4 regions of the Paenibacillus sp. BAC0078 genome follow, and region 4 is predicted to be linked to each of the others. Evidence: riboswitches for the same ligand, from Rfam matches in the RefSeq annotation. Region 4 holds a riboswitch; each other region holds the start of a gene.

The links. Region 4 has a riboswitch for cyclic di-GMP ahead of ACX1DY_RS21025 (PA14 domain-containing protein). Riboswitches for the same ligand answer to the same signal wherever they lie in the genome.
Region 1: another riboswitch for cyclic di-GMP. It lies ahead of ACX1DY_RS11050 (thiamine pyrophosphate-binding protein); the one in region 4 lies ahead of ACX1DY_RS21025 (PA14 domain-containing protein).
Region 2: another riboswitch for cyclic di-GMP. It lies ahead of ACX1DY_RS18015 (anti-repressor SinI family protein); the one in region 4 lies ahead of ACX1DY_RS21025 (PA14 domain-containing protein).
Region 3: another riboswitch for cyclic di-GMP. It lies ahead of ACX1DY_RS18595 (choice-of-anchor A family protein); the one in region 4 lies ahead of ACX1DY_RS21025 (PA14 domain-containing protein).

Annotation. Positions count from the first base shown of each region.
Region 1 covers NZ_JBTLRW010000004.1:364,743-369,566, forward strand. Annotated here, with positions in the region: gene ACX1DY_RS11045 (carboxymuconolactone decarboxylase family protein) at 190-555, opposite strand; gene ACX1DY_RS11050 (thiamine pyrophosphate-binding protein) at 596-2,239, opposite strand; cyclic di-GMP riboswitch class I at 2,357-2,451, opposite strand; gene ACX1DY_RS11055 (methyl-accepting chemotaxis protein) at 2,944-4,194, opposite strand; gene ACX1DY_RS11060 (helix-turn-helix transcriptional regulator) at 4,301-4,824, opposite strand, start outside.
Region 2 covers NZ_JBTLRW010000009.1:118,855-123,678, forward strand. Annotated here, with positions in the region: gene ACX1DY_RS18010 (2-oxoglutarate dehydrogenase E1 component) at 1-627, opposite strand, end outside; cyclic di-GMP riboswitch class I at 1,013-1,097, shown strand; gene ACX1DY_RS18015 (anti-repressor SinI family protein) at 1,126-1,293, shown strand; gene ACX1DY_RS18020 (helix-turn-helix domain-containing protein) at 1,412-1,744, opposite strand; gene ACX1DY_RS18025 (TasA family protein) at 1,910-2,500, opposite strand; gene ACX1DY_RS18030 (TasA family protein) at 2,538-3,134, opposite strand; gene sipW (signal peptidase I SipW) at 3,226-3,822, opposite strand; gene ACX1DY_RS18040 (hypothetical protein) at 3,825-4,824, opposite strand, start outside.
Region 3 covers NZ_JBTLRW010000009.1:246,224-251,047, reverse strand. Annotated here, with positions in the region: gene ACX1DY_RS18600 (hypothetical protein) at 1-285, opposite strand, end outside; gene ACX1DY_RS18595 (choice-of-anchor A family protein) at 411-2,756, opposite strand; cyclic di-GMP riboswitch class I at 2,838-2,927, opposite strand; gene ACX1DY_RS18590 (hypothetical protein) at 3,657-4,034, shown strand; gene ACX1DY_RS18585 (ASCH domain-containing protein) at 4,380-4,799, opposite strand.
Region 4 covers NZ_JBTLRW010000012.1:68,936-73,759, forward strand. Annotated here, with positions in the region: gene ACX1DY_RS21025 (PA14 domain-containing protein) at 1-1,104, opposite strand, end outside; cyclic di-GMP riboswitch class I at 1,118-1,197, opposite strand; gene ACX1DY_RS21030 (sugar phosphate nucleotidyltransferase) at 1,333-2,706, opposite strand; gene ACX1DY_RS21035 (UDP-glucose dehydrogenase family protein) at 3,168-4,508, opposite strand; gene ACX1DY_RS21040 (glycosyltransferase) at 4,513-4,824, opposite strand, start outside.

The DNA.
Region 1 (4,824 bases), on a different contig from region 4:
TTGCTGATCTCTCCCAAGTAATTAAATTGTGTGAAGCATAAGTATTAAAATTCAAAAAACTTATATTTATATGTCGAAAATCGACATTAAAACCTTGGTTTTGGGATATTTTCCCTTTAAATATAACCATAATTTTAACTGTAATGCAAGAATAAAGTCGAATAATGTATAATTTTGTCGCAAAAGAACTTATTTGATTTCCTCCAGTGTGTCGAGCAGCACATTAAAGGCCGAAATGACTCTTGGAGCGCCTATAACCGGCACCAAGTGCAGCAAAATGCCCTTAATCTGCTCCACGGTCATTCCCACCCGGAGCGCCATCACGTAATGGACTCCCAACTGCTCGTACTGTCCCATCGTAATCAGCGAGGATATGACGGCGATTTCCTTCCAATCAGAACCGATCGCAGTACGCTGGAAAATATCGCCGTAGGCATTGCCCATAATAAACTCAGCCAATTCGGGAAAATGCTCTTTAACCGGAGCCAGCGCCTTGGCGCCATAATCGCCGGACAGATTGGAGAAATGCTCAAAACCACTGTTGATATTCTTCACAGAGATGCCCCCTATAGGTTGATGGTGCAGATGGTTCTTCTTAGTTGAGGTTCAAGGTACGGTGGGCCGTAGGAGGCACTTCGTCACGGTCAGTAAACAGCTCAATGACAGCGACACGGTTCGATGCTACTGCTTCATTCAGAGCTGAAGTAAACTGTTCTGCAGTTTCGCATCTATAGCCCGTAGCGCCCAGCGATTCGGCGAATTTTACCGCATCCATTGGAACCTCAAAGAGGGAACCGTCAATTCGGCCCGTGGTTTTTTGCATGCCCTTTAATGCCATATCGAGCTGCATATTGTTCACTACGATAAAGATGACGGGGATATCCTTGCACACTGCTGTGTTGATTTCCGCCCCGAGCATCATAAAGCATCCGTCGCCGGTAATGCAGACAATGGTTTCTTCAGGTGAGGCTACCTTTGCGCCTATAGCCATGCCAATTGAATTGCCCATGCAAGCAAAATAGGCATCAAAGACAAAGCTGCCCGGTTTCTTCACGTTGTACCACTTCACAGCATGGAAGCCATGGCTGCCGTCATCAACAAAGAGGGTGTTGTTATAAGGGAGCTGTTCGCTCAGTGTGCTCATTACCGAAGCGAGAGAAAGCTTGGACAATACAGGAAGCTCCTCTGTATAACGCGGGGATGTCTCCGGTTGACGTGCCGGAATGCTGCTGGTATCGACATTTTGCAGATAGAACGCCAGATTATCACGCAAATCGCCGCTGACAGAAATGGTGGGAGAGTTTAATATTTTCCCGACAAACGTAGGATCGACATCAAATTGAATCAAGGTCTGCGGATGGTTCTCCGCCTTGAGATTGCAGATGGTCATATCGCTCAGCCGCGAACCGAGCACGATGAACAAATCGCTGCGGTTCAACAAATCATCGCCATGCTTGCAGCCGCCGACACCGATTGGACCGTGATATAACGGATGATCCCAGGCAATAGCGCCTTTGCCCCCAGGAGAAGTCACAACAGGAATATTGAACATCTCTGCGAGCTGAACCAGCTCTTTATGCGCTCCGGAGCGGTTGACACCTTTGCCGGCAATGATGAGGGGATGGCTGGATTGATTGATAGCCGAGATCACCCGCTCGAAATTACTGTGGCTGATCAGACTCTCCCGTTCAGGGATCACAATCCGGCACTCTTCAAGGAGTTCTGTCTGCACATCAAAAGGGATGCACAGGTGGACAGGACCCCGCTTGCCGCTTAAAGCCGTCGAAATGGCATGATTAAATATGGTGCTGAAATGATCTCCGCGTTCAACCAGCTTGCTGAACAGAGTTGCGGGTCTGAACATATCCGCCAGATCGGCAAGATAGTTCGAAGAATCCTGACACTGGGGAATCCCCAGCTCCTTGATGGATTGATGGCCGGTAATGAACAGCACAGGAAGGTTGTTTGCCTTGGCATGCGCTGCGGCGGTAAGCAGATTGGTTCCGCCTGGACCGGAGGTGCCGAAGGCCACTCCAAGGCCGCCGGTTTTTAGAGCATAACCTGCGGCTTCGAACCCAGAACTGGATTCATGTCTTCCGGGAATAAACTCAATGCCATGATCAACCATCTTCAGAACTACAGGACAAATAGACTTGCCGATTATGCCAAAAGAATGTGTTACACCGAGGTTTCGTAGTGCCTGAGCCATATAATCTGCGACTGTTTTCAGAAAATCCACCCCACCCAATGTTATTATTTATTTAGCTTAAATAGAAAACCTGCACTCAGAAGGAGCACAGGCAGCTGCTAAATAACCATGTTGAACGAGAGAAACATAATACAGACGTTCCGGTTCTTAAGCAACCTGGCTGTCATGGTCCCGGGAAGCATGAGACTGTAGATCCATGGCTTTGCGTCATTCCCTTTCGGAGAATTTTGCCAATATATTTTTATTAATGAAATAAAGCATAATTTTACTTTACAATATATTCCTAGCGCTGCTTTTGTCAATATATTTGATCAAATAAGCTCGAAATTTGACGAATATAACGATTAACGACATTTATTGATTTGCATGCCAAGTGAATATTAATGCAGGAAATAAAATAATAAAGTCCCAGGTGAAAAAGTCCTAAAATGCAAACGGGATTTGAAATGCCGGACCATGGTGCTATTGATAGTTATCACGGAGGATGGCCGTAACTGTGGGAATACTTAGACTCCCAGTTGCTAATCGTAATCGTACAAGCATTCCTTGCGGCACTATCGTCCTTTGGATTCATTTTCCAAGCTCAGCTTATCCAGATATAAATGCAAATTGAAATTATCATTTTATACTGCGAAAATTCAGCATTTGGTGAATATTACATCAAGGAAATTGTAAACACAAAAAAACTGCCGCATGAGCATTTTTTGCTCAAGCGGCAGCATTGCAGGGGACGCCTAAAATTTGAAAATATGGATTGTTTTTTGCAACTGGAATACAGCTTGGGTCATCTTTTCTGTCTCTTCGGCAACGGACTTGAGGGCATTGATCTGTTCGTTCATAGATGCGGAGACCTCTTCGGTGCCTGCGGCTGTCTGCTCGGTAATTGCGGAGATATTTTCGATGGCTCCGGAAATTTTGAGCGCACTCTCCAGCATAAGGTCGCTTTCAGCAGAGAATGAAGCGATTTGCTCGGTTATGTATTGAACGCTTTGCACAATTTGAGCGAAAATATTAGCCGTTTCAATGATCATTTCATTCTGTACTTGAACGACTTCCTCGTTGATGGCAATATGCTCAATCGCCTGCTTGATGTCGCTCTCAATGCTGCGCACCAGACTGAACACCTCTTTGGTCGAGGAGGTGGATTCCTCGGCAAGCTTGCGGACCTCCTGCGCCACCACAGCGAATCCCCGGCCATGCTCGCCTGCACGGGCGGCTTCAATGGAAGCGTTGAGCGACAGCAGGTTCGTCTGCTCGGCGATTTCCGTTATCGTCTTGGTGATCATCGTGATGCCGCGGGCATTTTGTGAGAGTGCTTCAATCGTGTCGGCTACCTTTTGGGTGGCTTGTATATTTTTACGCATGCCTTCCGCTTGCGTATCTACTGACTGACGGCCTTTTTCAACCAATTCCAGCGTATGTACGGAGCGTCTGTTCATTTCCTTGGTGGAGCTTGTGTAATTGGAAACCTTCGTTTCTATATCCTTGATCGACTCTGTCATATCTGCGATATCTACAGAGATTTCATTAGCGCCAAGAGCCAGCTCATTGGAGGAGGAGGCAACCTGGGCCATCACAAGCTTCAGGTTCTGGTTCTTGTCTTCAATGCCACGGCTCGCATCCATGACTTGGCGGGTGATCTGCGACGCTTCGGTGAGAATCTTCTTCAGCTTGTCGATCATGGTATTGAAGGAACGGCTAATGTCGCCCATGGAGCCGTTTTCGTCAGCGCGGCTGGTAAAATCCCCTTTGGCTATGGTATGAGTTACGTTGGAGATGTCTTCGAACGAAGATGTAAGCGTTCTCTCAACAACGCGTGCAAGAGGATAGGTTAAGGCTGCCAGTACCGCTACTAAAATAAAGCCGATAATGATTTTGCCCATCACAATGAGTGTGATCAGAACAGGAACAGCGAATAAAGCGGCGATCAGGTAACATCCGGCAATAATTCTTTGTTTTAAAGGAAGCCTGTTCATCCATGCCATCATAAAAGTTCCCCCTAAATAAAATTAAGTTGTTTACTGTAATATTATAGGCGAATCGTGGAGGTTTGGTCTATTGTAAGAACTGACATAAAACCTTTTTTTGAGCCTATTTATGTTTGTTTTTGTGTGTGAACTCCTTATATAACGTTACGGTTTCGGCAAGGGTGCAGGTTATCCGTTCGACAAGTTCTCCAGGAGCAACGGCAATTACATCCGGGCTTAGCGAAAGCACAATGCGGCAGGCGGATTCCAGAGTATTGAAATCGGCATCCACGGACAGCCATTCCGGCTGCGCTGCTGCGCTGCTGCTGGTAATTGACACATAGCGTTCCCGCTCCAGCTCCTCCATCGTCCTGCCGTTCACCAGCAGCTTTGCGGGAAAGCGGGGGAGAGCAGATTTGAACAAAGCAGTGGATTGCTCCCAATAAGCGGCAAGCTCAAAGCCTTCCGGGCGCGTAAATGTCTCATCAGTAATTTCGGCTGCTGTCAGTCTGGAGACCCGGAAGGTTCTGAATTCTCCTTCGGTTTCGGCAACGACATACCATACTCCTCGTTTGGCTACCAGCCCCAGCGGCGAAATTAGCCGCTCCTTGCATTCTCTATCACGCATATAGCTGATCTTGACCTTGC
Region 2 (4,824 bases), on a different contig from region 4:
GGTTTTGTGCAGGAAGGTTTCGAACTGCTCCACCTGAATCAGGCGGTTCAGCAGATCCTTGCGCTCGCTGCTCGTCAAGGGTGCGGGCGAGCTGGTGGACTCTGCCTGGCTGTTCAGCCAGCGCAGCTCCTGCTCTTCGTGCACATGCCCGAATTCATAGGCTATGGTCCGGGTATAGGCCTGGCGCATCCGGTGAACGGCATCCCAGGCGGTCTTGACATCATCCGGTGCATTCTCCCAGATCAGCGATGCGGGCAGCGCAGTCAGGTCTTCGCGGGTGAGGTCATAGGTTTCGTATTCGAGCCATTTCGCCATCGGATTGTTCCCCCGGACAAGCGGGTCAATATTAGCGGCCATATGGCCATATATACGGATATTGGCAATCAGCTTGGAAGCTCTTACGGCTTTTCTGAGCCACTCCGTATCTCCCGAAAGCGCAGGCTTCGGAGCCGGCAAAGCATCCGGGGTAAGCGGAGGAGGTCCGTAAACCGTAAAAAGCTCGCGGTAATGATGCTCTACTGAAGCGGGGTCCTTAACAAACTGTTCATATTTTTCCTGAATGTAGCCCAGATTGGGTCCGTGATATTTACTCCAAATGGTTTCGTTATAGGGCTCTTTGACTGCCATGAATGCATCCTCCCAACGGATGAACCCCACTTGTGGCACTAGGCGTCAGCGCCCGGTGGAGCTGCAATGTTTGCGGTTTCATTTCTCTCCTATTGTGCTACTTTCAAGCCGCGTAATCAATTCATACTTTCGTGCAATCCGTTCGCAAAACGGCATGATTCAGCCCATAAATGATGAAGAACGGATATCGTTTGCTATGATGCAATTCATGGTCAGTCCCGCAAGCTTTATTACCCGGACAAAGCCTTGCAAAAAAAGCTAATCTTTTGCACGACTTAGCAAAAAAAAATCCGAAAATCGACACACTTCTTATGTGAGATTCTGTATAATGTTATTGCGGGTAACGGTTACATTGGTTTCTAGCCAGATCCTTTCATGTAAAGGGTCCAGTAAAGGGTAAACCTGCTGAAAGGCAGGGGCACAAAGTCTCGGGTCTAATGTAGAAATACTACGACGGCCGGACTGCCTGGGGACGCAAATATTCTAGGAGGAGATATCTTGGAAAAGTCCAACCAGGGGAATAATGGGGAACTGCAGGCAGTTGATCTGGATTTAGAATGGGTGCATTTGCTGATGTCGGCCAGGAAGGCGGGCATCGGGGCGGAGGAAATCCGCCGGTTTTTCAGTGAGAAGGCATTGGGCGAGAAGGCATTGCAGGTCATGTAGGGCGTTTTCGATGCAGGGATATATACGGAAAAGGGCACAGCGGAATGCGCTGTGTCCTTTTCTGCAATTATGAGAAAGTATAAGTATCACACTATACTGTATCCTTATATTTCTCGAACTACCCATCCTTCTGCTCCAGCCGCCATTTTTGATAATCCAGAAACTCTTTGAATTCCCGTTTGCTTATGCCTGAGGCCATAGCTTCCTGAACGAGCCGGAACCATTCGCCGTCCAGGGGCGGCTCTTCCGTATCTGCGGGCTCGCCATAGAGGAGATTATGGATGGAAACCTGAAGCGCATCGGCGATTTTTTCAATGAATTGAATTGAGGGGTTGGATTGAATATTTCTTTCAACATTGCTTAAGTATGATTTCGCCACATCAGCCTTGTCAGCCAGCTCGGATAAGGACAAGCCTTTTTCCAGACGGAGTTGATGGATGCGGCTACCCATATTATCCGGCACGATTAAACGCCCCTCCGCATTTTTTGTTAACAGTATAACAAATTTTCGCATAACGGACAAAAATCAATGCTTCAGCAAAGCGGTGAGCAGGAAGAAAAACGGCATACCCCGCCCGGATGAGGGAGGATACGCCGTTTTTGCGCGAGATGAGGCTTATTTCAATTCACCGGGGCCTTGTTTGGCGTTGAATGTCCAGGTGAGGGACAATTTATCCCCCTGGAACACGTTCTGATCCTGACCGTTGTCGACAAATACGAAGGCTACCTTGAACACCTTGGATTGTCCGGCACTGATGCCGCCAGGGATTGCGCCTGTGCTGATCAAATCATAGTTTGACGTATTTTTCAAATCCTTGAGCGAAATCTCCCCGAGAACATAATTGGTAATATCGCCGCTGACATAGGTGTCTTTGAGGAGCTTCACTTTAAAATGATCCCCGAGATCCTGCGCACCGTTATTCGTTCCTGCATCGGTTACTGTGTATGCACTGGCGAGCTTCAGCTCTTTGATATCCAGTGTTCCGCTGTTCTGCAGTGTGAAGTTGCGCACCGCAATATCGCCTGGCTTGAGGTTGCTGAGATTAACGATCTCTGTTGGAATGGTGTTCAGGTCCAGCGTGCCGGCAGCAAAGGTTGCTGTGCTCTGCGCAGTGTCGCTGAAGTAAGCGAAGGTGCCTCCCCCGATCAAAGATAATCCCAAAGCCGCCGACGCAATACCGAAGCCCAGTGTTTTTTTAATACCCATAATGTGAATCCTCCTCGATTATTTTATGTGTGTGTGCTTATTTAAACTCGCCGGCCCCTTGGCTGGCTTCGAAGTTCCAGGTGAGCTTCAGCTTGTCGCCCTGGTAGTAGTTCTGCGGCTGGAAGGTTTCCTTGAAGGCGAATTGCACAGTCAGCTTATCCTCGGTGCCTGCTTTAATTCCTGATTTCTCACCGCCCAGGATAGTGCCGAGTATCTTTCTGGCGACTAGATCGGGGGTTTCGCTCTCCAGATCGGCGAGTGAGATCACCAGGATTTCCGGCTGTCTTTTGTCGTTGTTATTCAGGAAGGTAACGATAATATCATCCTTGAGATTGTGGTTTCCGTTGTTGTTGTTCGTATCCGTCACTACGGAGGTGGTCTTCAGCAATACCTTGGGAATATCCAGCGAGCCGTCATTTTTCAGCTTGAAATCTCTGGTGATCAAATCTCCCGGCTTCAGATTGCTGAGATCAACGATGACAGCGGGATCAGAAGTCAGGCTCAGTGTTCCGTTGTTAAAAGAAGCTGAACTTGTTGCAGTGTCGCTAAAGTAAGCGAAGGTTCCCCCGCCGACCAGGGTCAGGCCAAGCGCTGCCGAGACAACGCCGAGGCCCAGTGTTTTTTTGATGTTCATTTGTTCATCCCTCTCTCAAAGTTCTTTTTTGTAATAGGCAGAAACGTTATCTATTGTGCTCCGCGTTTCGTAAACGGGAGAGGACAACCTGTCATTGCAGCGCTTTGGGCAAAGTTTCTGAACCTGCGGAACCAGCGGGCCCGGCGTTTTTCTTTTCCAGTGCGGCAACAGCCTTCCAGGAGGTGAAAAGCGCGTAGAGGAGCAGCAGCAATCCCGGTATGATCATCAGCATCACGCTGCCTGCCTTGGAGACCGCGAAGTTCATCGCGTATCCCACATAAGGAACGGTTACTCCGGTGTATTGCCCGACGACATTGGTCGAACTTACGGTTGCTGAATCCGCAGCGTCGTTATTATCGCCTTTGGTAGTATAAGTAGCTTCGCCTGTGGCGCTGTTAACAGTGGCATCCACAATGCGGTGGGTGATCAGGAGGTTCTCCTGATTAATGAACGTTATGACGTCTCCCTTCTGGAAACGGGCCGTATCGCCGCCCGGCTTGATGGCTACAATGGAACCGGTGTGAATGCCCGGCTCCATGGAGCCGGAGAGAACGGTCTTGATCTGATAGCCGAAGAAGGCTGGCTCGCCGCCGGAGGCTTTGGAGATCACGACGGCAACCACCAGGAGCAGAAAGATCAGGAACATCAGCGTGGATAATGTGGTGCTGAGTATTTTTTTGATAGACATGTTTATTCGCCGCCTTTACTGGATTCGGGATCTGGGGTAGGCGCAGGAGCAACAGTAGGAGTAGTTGTAGGAGTAGCTGTAGGGGCATCCTGTACCGTATGGTCATCTTTAATAACAGCTTGATCTTGATCGGAAGTTGCTGTCGGTGTCGGTGAGGCTTCTGGAGTGCTATTCCCGGGAGTTGCTGTCGGGATCGGTTCATGGCCCGGAGTCTCAGCGGAAGGCTTGCCGTCTCCCTGGTCTGGTGAAGCTGCCTTTTCTGTAGGAAGCGGCTCCTCCCTGCCTCCGTCCTTCGCTGGTTGCTTGTCTTCAGGAGCTCCCACAGCTTTGTCTCCGCCATCCTTCGCGCCTTCTTCCTTCTGCTTGAGCGCTTCAGCGGCTTCTTCCTGCTTTTTCTTTTCCAGTTCGAGACGTTTCTTTTCTTCGGCCAGGGCTTTTTCCTGCAGCTTGGCTTTTGCGTCTGCGATTTGTGTCAGATGATTCTGCAAACTGCCCACTACGGAGGACAGGCTGCTCTTGGTGGCGGTTAGACCCGTATTCAGTTGCTCATAAGTGGCCTGCAGCACGGTAGATACATTGGAATCCGCATCATATGCCTTGGCTATGAAGGAAATAATCGGCTCTTCAGCGGGAAACCCGAAGCTCTCCTGGCGCAGCAGCATCCGGTCGGGATTGCCCTCCGGCAGTGTACTGCCGATTTGGCGAATGGAGCTGAGATATTTCACGATTCCGTTTAAAGCACCCGTCAGTGATTCGGACAAAATCCCACTGTGACTGGCGCTCAGTTGAAGCTGCTCAAAAGCCTGTGCATCACGGATTTCCAGACAGTTCGGTTCTAGATTAACCATGTAACCACCGAGCTGGTTCAGGATTGCCGCTGCGCTGCTTACTTCCTGCAGAATCTGCTGCCAGACTCCGCTATTCAAGCTGAGTTGATTGTCTAATAGGGACATTTCGGAATTTGCGGCGGAAATCCGTTCGTTAATGCGGGCTGCAGCCTGA
Region 3 (4,824 bases), on a different contig from region 4:
GAACTGACCACCTGTTCGCGCTTCAACAACAGCATTTCCTGCTGTTGTTGCTGAACTAACTAACCATTCGCGCTTTAATAACGGCATTTCTGCTGTTGTTTCTGAACTAACTAACCATTCGCGCTTCAACAACGGCATTTCTGCTGTTGTTGCTGAACTAACTAACCGTTCGCGCTTCAACAACGGCATTTCTGCTGTTGTTGCTGAACTAACTAACCATTCGCGCCTCAACAACGGTATTTCTGCTGTTGTTGCTGAACAAACCAACCGTTCGCGCTTCAACAACGGCATTTCTGCTGTTGTTTCTGAACAAGTTCATCAGTTAAAAAAGCTGCTTCCATGGAGATGGGCTCTCCAGGAAGCAGCTTTACTATTTCACGGTTCCTCTTCTGCAGGCGTCGGCTTAGCTCTTAGCGTTTGCGTTTGCTTGTTCTTGCCGTTCTGCCGAGCAGCAGCCCCACTCCGGCAATAGCTAAACCGGCGATATAATAAGGGGCCGGGCTGGATTCCCCGGTCTGTGGAAGCTTATCGACCGTATCTACGGTGCCTAGAGGAACGTCGTCATCAATAATGACTTGTTCATCCGGTTCCGGACCTGCGGTTGGAGCAGGAACCGGCGTTGGCTTGATTGATGCTGCAGGCTTCACAGGAACGGCAGTTGCTACAGGACCCAAAGGTATAGGATCATCATTGATCACCGTCTCATTATCCACAATTGTGCCAATTATCGTTGTTGGTGTTGGTGTTGGCTGTACCACTACCGGAGGAACAAATTCGACCGAGGTAGTGGGAGTTGGCGTTGGTGCTGCACTTGGTGCCGGTGTCGTGCTAGGCGTCGGCGATGTGCTTGGTGTTGGTGTCGACGTTGATGTCGCCGTTGGTGTTGGCGTCGACGTTGATGTCGCCGTTGGTGTTGGCGTCGACGTTGATGTCGCCGTTGGTGTTGGCGTTGACGTTGATGTCGCCGTTGGTGTTGGCGTTGACGTTGATGTCGCCGTTGGTGTTGGCGTTGACGTTGATGTCGCCGTTGGTGTTGGCGTCGACGTTGATGTCGCCGTTGGTGTTGGCGTCGACGTTGATGTCGCCGTTGGTGTCGGCGTTGATGTTGATGTCGGCGTTGGTGTCGGCGTCGGCGTTGGCGTCGGTGTCGGCGTCGACGTTGGTGTCGGCGTCGGCGTTGGTGTTGGTGTCGGCGTTAGTGTCGGCGTTGGTGTCGGCGTCGGCTCCGGCGTTAGTGTTGGCGTCGGCGTCGGCTCCGGCGTTAGTGTCGGCGTTGGCGTTGGCTCCGGCGTTGGCGTCGGCGTTGGTGTTGGCTCCGGCGTCGGTGTCGGCGTTGGTGTTGGTGTCGGCGTTGGTGTTGGTGTTGGCGTTGGTGTTGGTGTCGGCGTTGGCGTCAGCGTCGGCGTCGGCGTTGGTGTTGGTGTCGGTTTTGGCGTCGGCTCCGGCGTTGGTGTCGGCGTCGGCGTTGGCGTCGGTTTTGGCGTCGGTGTCGGTTTTGGCGTTTCCGTCGGTTTTGGCGTCGCCGTTGGTTTTGGTGTCGGCGTTGGTGTTGGCGTTTCCGTCGGTTTTGGCGTTGCCGTTGGTTTTGGCGTCGCCGTCGGTTTTGGCGTCGGCGTCGGCTTTGGCGTTTCCGTCGGTTTTGGCGTTTCCGTTGGTTTTGGCGTTGCCGTCGGTTTTGGCGTCGTCGTCGGTTTTGGCGTCGGCGTCGGCTTTGGCGTTTCCGTTGGTTTTGGCGTCGGCGTCGGCTTTGGCGTTTCCGTCGGTTTTGGCGTCCCCGTTGGTTTTGGCGTTTCCGTCGGTTTTGGCGTCAGCGTCGGCTTTGGCGTTTCCGTCGGTTTTGGCGTCGGCGTTGGCGTCGGTGTTGGCGTCGGCGTTGGCGTCGCACTCGGTGTCGGCGTTGGCGTTAAAGGCGGTTCCGTTCCCTGGTACGGATAATGGTGCATCTGCACATGGCCGTTGAACGATTTTGCAATGAGTGTGCCGTGCAGTTCCGCATAATCATAGTACACTTCGGCCCGTGGCGCTAATATGGTGCCATTAATGGTCGTGTTGCCGATTTTCAAATCAGTGGCTTCATAAAAATTAAATAATACCTTATTGGGATTGCTCCCATCAATTTGAAAGCTCGGGATTTTCACTGAGGTCCCGCTTACATTGATAACAACCGTTGCATTCCCCGTTATATTGAACACCATATTATTGGTCGCTGCCCAATCGGCTGCAGTCATATTTATAACATTGTAGGGCTTCGGGGCATTGATGGTTATTTTTCCGTAATCCCTGACAAAGGGCTGCGTCTGCGGCAATGCTGCCAGCTCGCTCGAACGCCCGATCAGAAACTGCTCCTCCGCTGCGAAATTAATCGGTGTATCTTTTCGCGAGCCCTCCTGAAGTGTAGTGCTTGAATCAGCCGTTAGAGTACCACCGTATACAGTTGTTCCATGAACCGTCCCATTCGAGAAAGTAATGTTCTTGCCGGCGATGAGCACGTCTCCGCCCGGGGCATCCTTGGATACACCGTACCCCTGCAAAGTAATATTCCCTGCGGCCGCGAGCCTTCCATGAATCTGATCGTATGACTGCGTAAAATCCCCAAAGATAAAAGCATTAAAATTGCCGGCTACCCCCAAAACCGGTGTAGGAGTATAGGGCATACTGGCCGCTGCTTTAACCTCCCATCCCCCAGTAATCACACTGCCTACTGTCAGCATTCCTGCCAATAGCAGAGCTGCTGTCTTTTGTATTCTTTTCTTCAATCGCATGCACCTCCTATTAATTACTCTATGATTTCAAGAAAAAACTATAACAACAAAAAGACCGCCAAGAAGGGTTAGCTTCACGGCGGCCGGACAATCATAACCTGTCTAGCAGGCTTTAGATTCCTGACTTTGCGTCCCGTTCTTTCGAACGGTTTGCGTTTTACATGATCGTATGATTTTTTAAGATTTCAGATAGTCTATGATATTTGTTACTTTTGACCTAATGTCAGTTTAGCCGCTTCACCTCCATATTGTCAATCTATTCCTTTTTATTTTTTTGGAAGCTTGGATGAGAAAATCCGCTGCAAACCGCTATGCATAAGGATTAACCAGCTTGACCCAGTCTGAAACAGTGTTCAACAACGGCGTATACGGTAGCTTCTTCTGCTTCATGTAATCTTCTCGTCATTTAAAATCACTAATTTTTATTATTAAAATTTAGTCTTTTTGGACTATTTGTCGAACATTGCTGCGTGAAGTCTATACACCCTTATAATGCAAAAAAACTGTCGCCAAAAGTTACCGGCAACAGTTTTTCATCGACATCTATGTATGCTATACGCGCTATCTTGTCCAGGCAATGCGGATATAGCGGGTTTGCATTTTATAACAGTTGCATCCAGCCAATCATGGACACCCAAAGCGGAATACTCAGGAGCAAACCAAATACCAAACCACGGCGGAGACTTCCTTCATGAATCATCACAATTCTCCTTTTGAGGTGCTTTATTTTTAAACTTCAATCTTTAATATTTCAATTTTAATATAAAATAATTCTTCCGATTTTATTGTGAAATTCATCACATTTATAGCGCTTGTTTTAAAATACTATTGATTATTTTTTGAAGGCCGGGTTACAATGCGAATATACGTTCTCTTTATGAGGTGATGAATCCCATGCATAGGGTGGAGAGTAAAGACAATATGCTGGTAAAAGCTTATATTATGCTGCCGCTGGTTGTATCGGCCTTTGAGCGCGATGCTGCCATTCTGTCCAAGGAGCTGCGAACCCCTGCCCCCTACATAGAGGTTCTTCATACTGCCGCGAACGCGGCAACCGCTGATCTGCGTGATGTGCGTGCTGAAATGAGAACACGGGGCGTCAAGGTCTACGAACAACTGCGGCGGGAGGACGGTATCGAGGTCAAATTTGTCTGCCGGGGGTATCATGAACGGATGCTGTTGCTGGACCATATCATTGCCACTCAGGCCACGAGCCATATGCGCAAATATCTGAGATTGGATATCTCCACCTCCTGGATGCGAAGCAGCTAAATGCCTTATTTTCTCACAAAAAAGGCCTCGCCATAAATGTCGGCAAGACCATGAGTGGATAACAATCACATTAACACCTTCCAATAGCCCAGTGTGCCAAGAATAACAACCAGCGCTACGGGATATAGAATTTTCCGGCTTACCTTATCCTTAAACGTAAAAAACAAACAAAGCATACATAGCCAAGCAATAAGAAGACTTCCCATTCCTTATGCATACGCCCTTTCCTGTGTATCCAGAGTAGCTCCTGGCGCAAGATTGCGCTCCGGAACATATATACAAAGATTACCCGCGAGCTACACCATTCATACCACTTAACAGCTTGGACAGCTCCGCAAAAGGCCATTACTCCCTCTCAGGAACAGGGTGCTCCCAGAAACTCAGCCGTCCTTTAGCAGGTATGGGGTTAGCAAGCAATGCGGCGCCTTCCAGCTTCCAGGCAAACCGCCCTTCAGCATAATCGCCAAAAATATATTCATTGCCGCCCGGCCAGCCCTCCACAGCATTCTCAGAAGTCACCTCATGGCAACCGGTCAGGCGGCATGTAGCAATAATGGCTCCGGCGGGCAGATTGTCAGCGGTGAATCCGTGCCGGGCCAATACCGATTTATACGGCTCTTGCCTGCACACGGACTTGTCTATGCCCTTCCCGGCATGAATAGCCAGCTCACCGCGATAAGCCGTTCTCCAGGAACGGGTTTCGAATTGCTTTTCTCCAAGAGCGATCAGTGTCGCCCAGGGCTGCCGGATCGTCAAGCACCTCATTGTGGCAAGGCTTCAGGATTTATGA
Region 4 (4,824 bases):
TGCTGGCGTTGCCGTTGGTGTCGGCGTCGGCGTTGCTGTAGGTGTCGGTGTCGGTGCTGGCGACAGTGTCAGTCCCGCTTTGTACTTGTCACGGGTCAATGTATATTTGTCATTCATGAAGCTTTTAATTGTATCGGTACTGTTGTTCTCGTAGAGCATTTTGCCCCAGCTCATCATGTATACCCAGTTTTTCTGGGATAGCTGCAGCTTTGCCGTGCTTGGCATTTGACCATTTTCACCGATGGCAATAGGTTTGCCGTTAGCAAGGCTCAGCAGGCTGTCATGATAAATATTCATAAAATCATTGTCATATATGTCTGCCGCAAGAACGTCTACCTTGTCAGCGCCCGGATAAGTCAGGGCATACGGATCGGCCCAACCATTCGGGGCATTCGGGTTCCATACCCACAGCAGGTTGTTTAATTTATGAACGCCCACAAAGCGGTCATACATAATATTCCACAATTTAGGGAAGTTGTTTTTCTTACCCCACCAGAACCAGTTACCGTTCATTTCATGATAAGGTCTCCAGAGTACTGGAACCCCTGCATCCCGCAAGCTTTTGAGCGAGACCGCTACTTTGTCCAGATCGGCGATCAGGCTGTTGTATTGAGTGGTTCCCGGTGTTACATACTTATCGAAGTCCGCTTGGCTCAAAGTCTTCTGGACGTTGGCCCATTGATACGAAGTGCCGGGCAATTGCTCATGGAAGGTCATAGCGACGATTCCGCCATTTTTATACCAGTTGATCGCGCTGTTCACTACATTCCGGCGCTGCGTGGCTGCAGTGCTCTCCGATTGGCCGCTGATCACGCCCAGCTCATAGCCGTGAAGGGCAGCGTATTGTCCGCTTGTTCCTTTAAGCTTGTTACTGAATTCATCGGGACTCTCCAGGTAGTCATGCTGTCCGGTGATGATGCCTTTTCCTGTAATGGAATAGAGATCGCTAAGCAGCTTGACCGCCCCCGGGGAGGCGTCGGGATTGACCGGAGCTGAAGGACTTGCGGCAGCCTTCGCGGATAAAGGCGCAATCCCTAATGCAGTCATAAACAGGGCAATGGACAAAACAGCACTCAAAAAACGAAAATTACGGTAAGTTGTCATCATTCTTCTTCCTTTCGGTAGCCAGGCTGCCACTCTTTCGAAGGCCCTATAGCTTTGCGTCCCTACCTTTCGATAGGTTTGCCTTTATCGTTTTGAAGGAATAATCCCTCTTACCGTAAGTATCGTCGCGAATAGTTTATAGTTTAGAGTAAAAATGAAATTTTCTTAATAAATGGTTCTTAATACCTGTTTTGGATTTGTAACAATTGGGTAAATAGATTAATTCGCCTATGAAATGAACTGATGCAGGGCGATATCTTCCCAGTCCAGAGTAATGCGAATATTGTCCTCCTCCACCAGCTCCGAGCCGGTCTGGACTTCAATAAACTCCACATCCGTCAGAGCCAGAATCGCATGTTTGGTGCCTTCCGGTATGCGGACTACGTCCCCTGCTTTCACATTATGCTTCTGCTCATTCAGCACAATGCTTGCCTCACCGCTGACGATGGTCCAGATTTCACTGCGCTTGTGGTGGAGCTGATAGCTGATATTTTTACCCTTGGATATGAAAATCCGCTTGGTCAGCACCTCATTGCCCTCATCATATTTCACGTAATCAATGACCTTGTAGTGGCCCCAGCGGCGTTCCTCATACATCGGTCTTTGTTCAAAAGATTTCAGCACTTCCTTAATGCGCGGGCTTTCCGCTTTATGGGTTACCAGGATGCCATCCGGGCTGGCAGCGACAATCAGGTCCTTGGCTCCAATTACAGTAATTGGAATATCAAGCTCATTGATCAGGCTGGTTCCTTCGGAATCGGCGGTCACAAAACCTTTGCCCACATGGTTGCTGCTCATTTCTTCGGTCAGTGTATTCCAGGTGCCCAGGTCCTTCCAGAATCCGGCGTAGGGCTGTACAACAATATTCTCTTCCTTCTCTACCACTTCGTAATCAAAGCTGATGGAAGCCAGCAATTTATACTGCTTCTGCAACTCCTCATAGTTCAGAGGCAACCCTTTCCGCTGCAAAATATCAAGCAGATATCCGAGCCGGAAGGCGAATACGCCGCAGTTCCACAGTGCGCCGCGGCTGATCAGCTCCTCAGCCAGTACACGGTCTGGCTTCTCCTGGAAGTGGCTCACCTGCATATAACCGCTTGCCCCCGCCTGATCGCCGGTAGGAATGATATAGCCGTATTTCTCTGAAGCAAGCTCAGGGACAACGCCCATCAGCGCCAGATTCGCGCCGCTCTCCTGCATGGTGGCCTCAAGCTGGATTACTGTATCAAAAAATGAAGTCTCCACATACGGATCAACCGGAAGAATAGCCACAGTCTCACTTGGAGACACCCCGCTCATCGAATACAGATAAGCAGCCGTCAGGGCGATGGCCGGAAAGGTGTCGCGGCGTTCAGGCTCCACAATGATTGGTACCTCTGCGCCGAGCTGGCTCTGAATCATCTCCACCTGGCTGCGGCCGGTAGCCAGGTAGGAGGATTCCGCCATTCCTGTCTCCTGCAGTTGTCTCCATACACGCTGTACCATAGATTCCGGTTCACCGGCCGGGCTTTCCAGTACCTTCAGAAATTGCTTCGAACGTGAATCGTTGGACAAAGGCCAGAGCCGTTTACCAGAACCGCCTGATAGAAGTACCAGTTTCATGAGTGAACCCTCCCATTTATATGTTGTCGCGAAAATATTGGATTGTTATTGTGGGCTTCGATGTGTGAAGAAGCTTAAAACCGGGCTGTTGCGGGAGTCACTGCAAGGAATGTTTGGACTTTCGGCCGGCTGTTGTCTCCAGATTTCCTGATTTAAACCGCTGATAGCGGTAGAAATCCGGAGACAGCATATGCTTCCGAAGCGAGCTTTCCTGCGGAAAGCTTTTAGGCGGACGCTACGCTCCTACAGTTCCAAAATTCCTCTCCGTTCCTTCCCTTAACAGCCTATTTGCTTGCTTCACCCGGAGGCGAAGCGCACTGCTAAAGATCCGAGCATTGCCGCTTGCTGAGCGGCAGGTTTGGGCTTTCGGCCGCTGATAGCGGTAAAAAGCCAGAGACAGCGTATGCTTACGAAGCTGTTAAGAACGCTTGTTGTACTAAGCGCCCTGTATGCATCAAACCCTAGACCGCGCCGGCTACACTGGGGGAGTAGCCGCTCAGGCCACCCATTTGCGGGCGGCCGACGGAGTGGTACTCGAGGCCCGTGCCTTCGATCTGCTCCTTGGAGTAGACGTTGCGGCCGTCGATCAGCACCTGGCGGCGCATGCTCTCCGCGAGCCGGTGCAGATCAATTTCCTTGAACATGCTCCAGTCGGTCAGCAGGCAGACGGCATCGCTGCCTTCGGCTGCTTCTTCGGGAAGCCCGCACCAGCGGAGCTGCGGATGATCGTATTGCTGTCTGAAGTTATCAGCAGCAATCGGATCATACAGCTTCACCGTAGCGCCTTCGCCCACCAGCACCTCAATGATTTCGCGGGCCGGAGCCTCGCGGACATCATCGGTATTCGGCTTGAAGGCCAGCCCCCAGATGCCGATAACCGCCCCCCGCAGGCTGCCAAGGGATTCATGCAGCTTCGAGATAATCATGAAGCGCTGGTCTTTGTTCACCTCGACTACCGATTTCAGCAGCTTGAACTCGTAATCCACGTTGCCGGCGATCTGGATCAGCGCATTGGTGTCCTTCGGGAAACAGGAGCCTCCATAACCGATGCCGGCCTGCAGGAAGGATGAGCCGATTCTGCGGTCCATTCCCATGCCTTCCGCTACCTTGGTTACATCGGCTCCCACTTTTTCGCAAATGTTGGCAATCTCATTAATGAAGGAAATCTTCGTCGCCAGAAAGGCGTTGGAAGCATATTTGATCATTTCCGCACTGCGGATATCCGTTACGAACACATTTTCCGTGAAGCCCTGGTGAAGCTGGCGCATGGTTGGCTCAAGCTGCGGATTATCCAGTCCGATGACAATCCGGTCGGGATGAAGCGTATCGCGGATGGCCGAGCCCTCGCGGAGGAATTCCGGAGCGGAGACGATATCGAAGGGATGGTTCGTGTGGGAAGCGATAATGCTGCGGATTTTCTCATTTGTGCCAACGGGAACCGTCGACTTGGTCATGATGATTTTGTAGCCTTCCATCGCTTGTGCGATTTCTATCGCTGCACCTTCGATATAGCTTAAATTTGCTTCACCGCTCGGAAGAGATGGCGTGCCTACCGCCAGGATGACGATATCGGAGTTTCGGACCGATTCCTGAAGATCGGAGGAGAAGCTCAGCCTTCCTTCACGCAGGTTCATTTCAATCAGCGCTTCAATTCCCGGCTCATAGATGGGAGATTCCATTCGTTTCAGCTTGCTGATCTTCTCCTCATCCTTATCCACGCAAATCACATGATTCCCATTCAGTGTAAAACATACGCCAGATACAAGACCGACATAGCCGGTACCGATTACTGTCAGCTTCATACAATCATTCTCCCTTTAGAAAATTGACGTAGGCCTGTTCCACGTACTGCTTGAACTGAACCATAAACGCCTGTTCATCGAATTTACGCGCATGTTCCATAATCTGCCCAATGTCCCACGCATAGGACTCCACTTCATTTATGGCCGTAAGCAAATCATCAACTTCCTGACGCTGGAAAAATACGCCGTTGACGTAAGGTACGATGGTATCCAGCGCCCCTCCGGCCTGATAAGCGATGACCGGTCTTCCAGCGGCATTCGCCTCCAGCGGCGTGATGCCGAAATCCTCTTCTCCCGGAAAAATAAACGCCCGGCA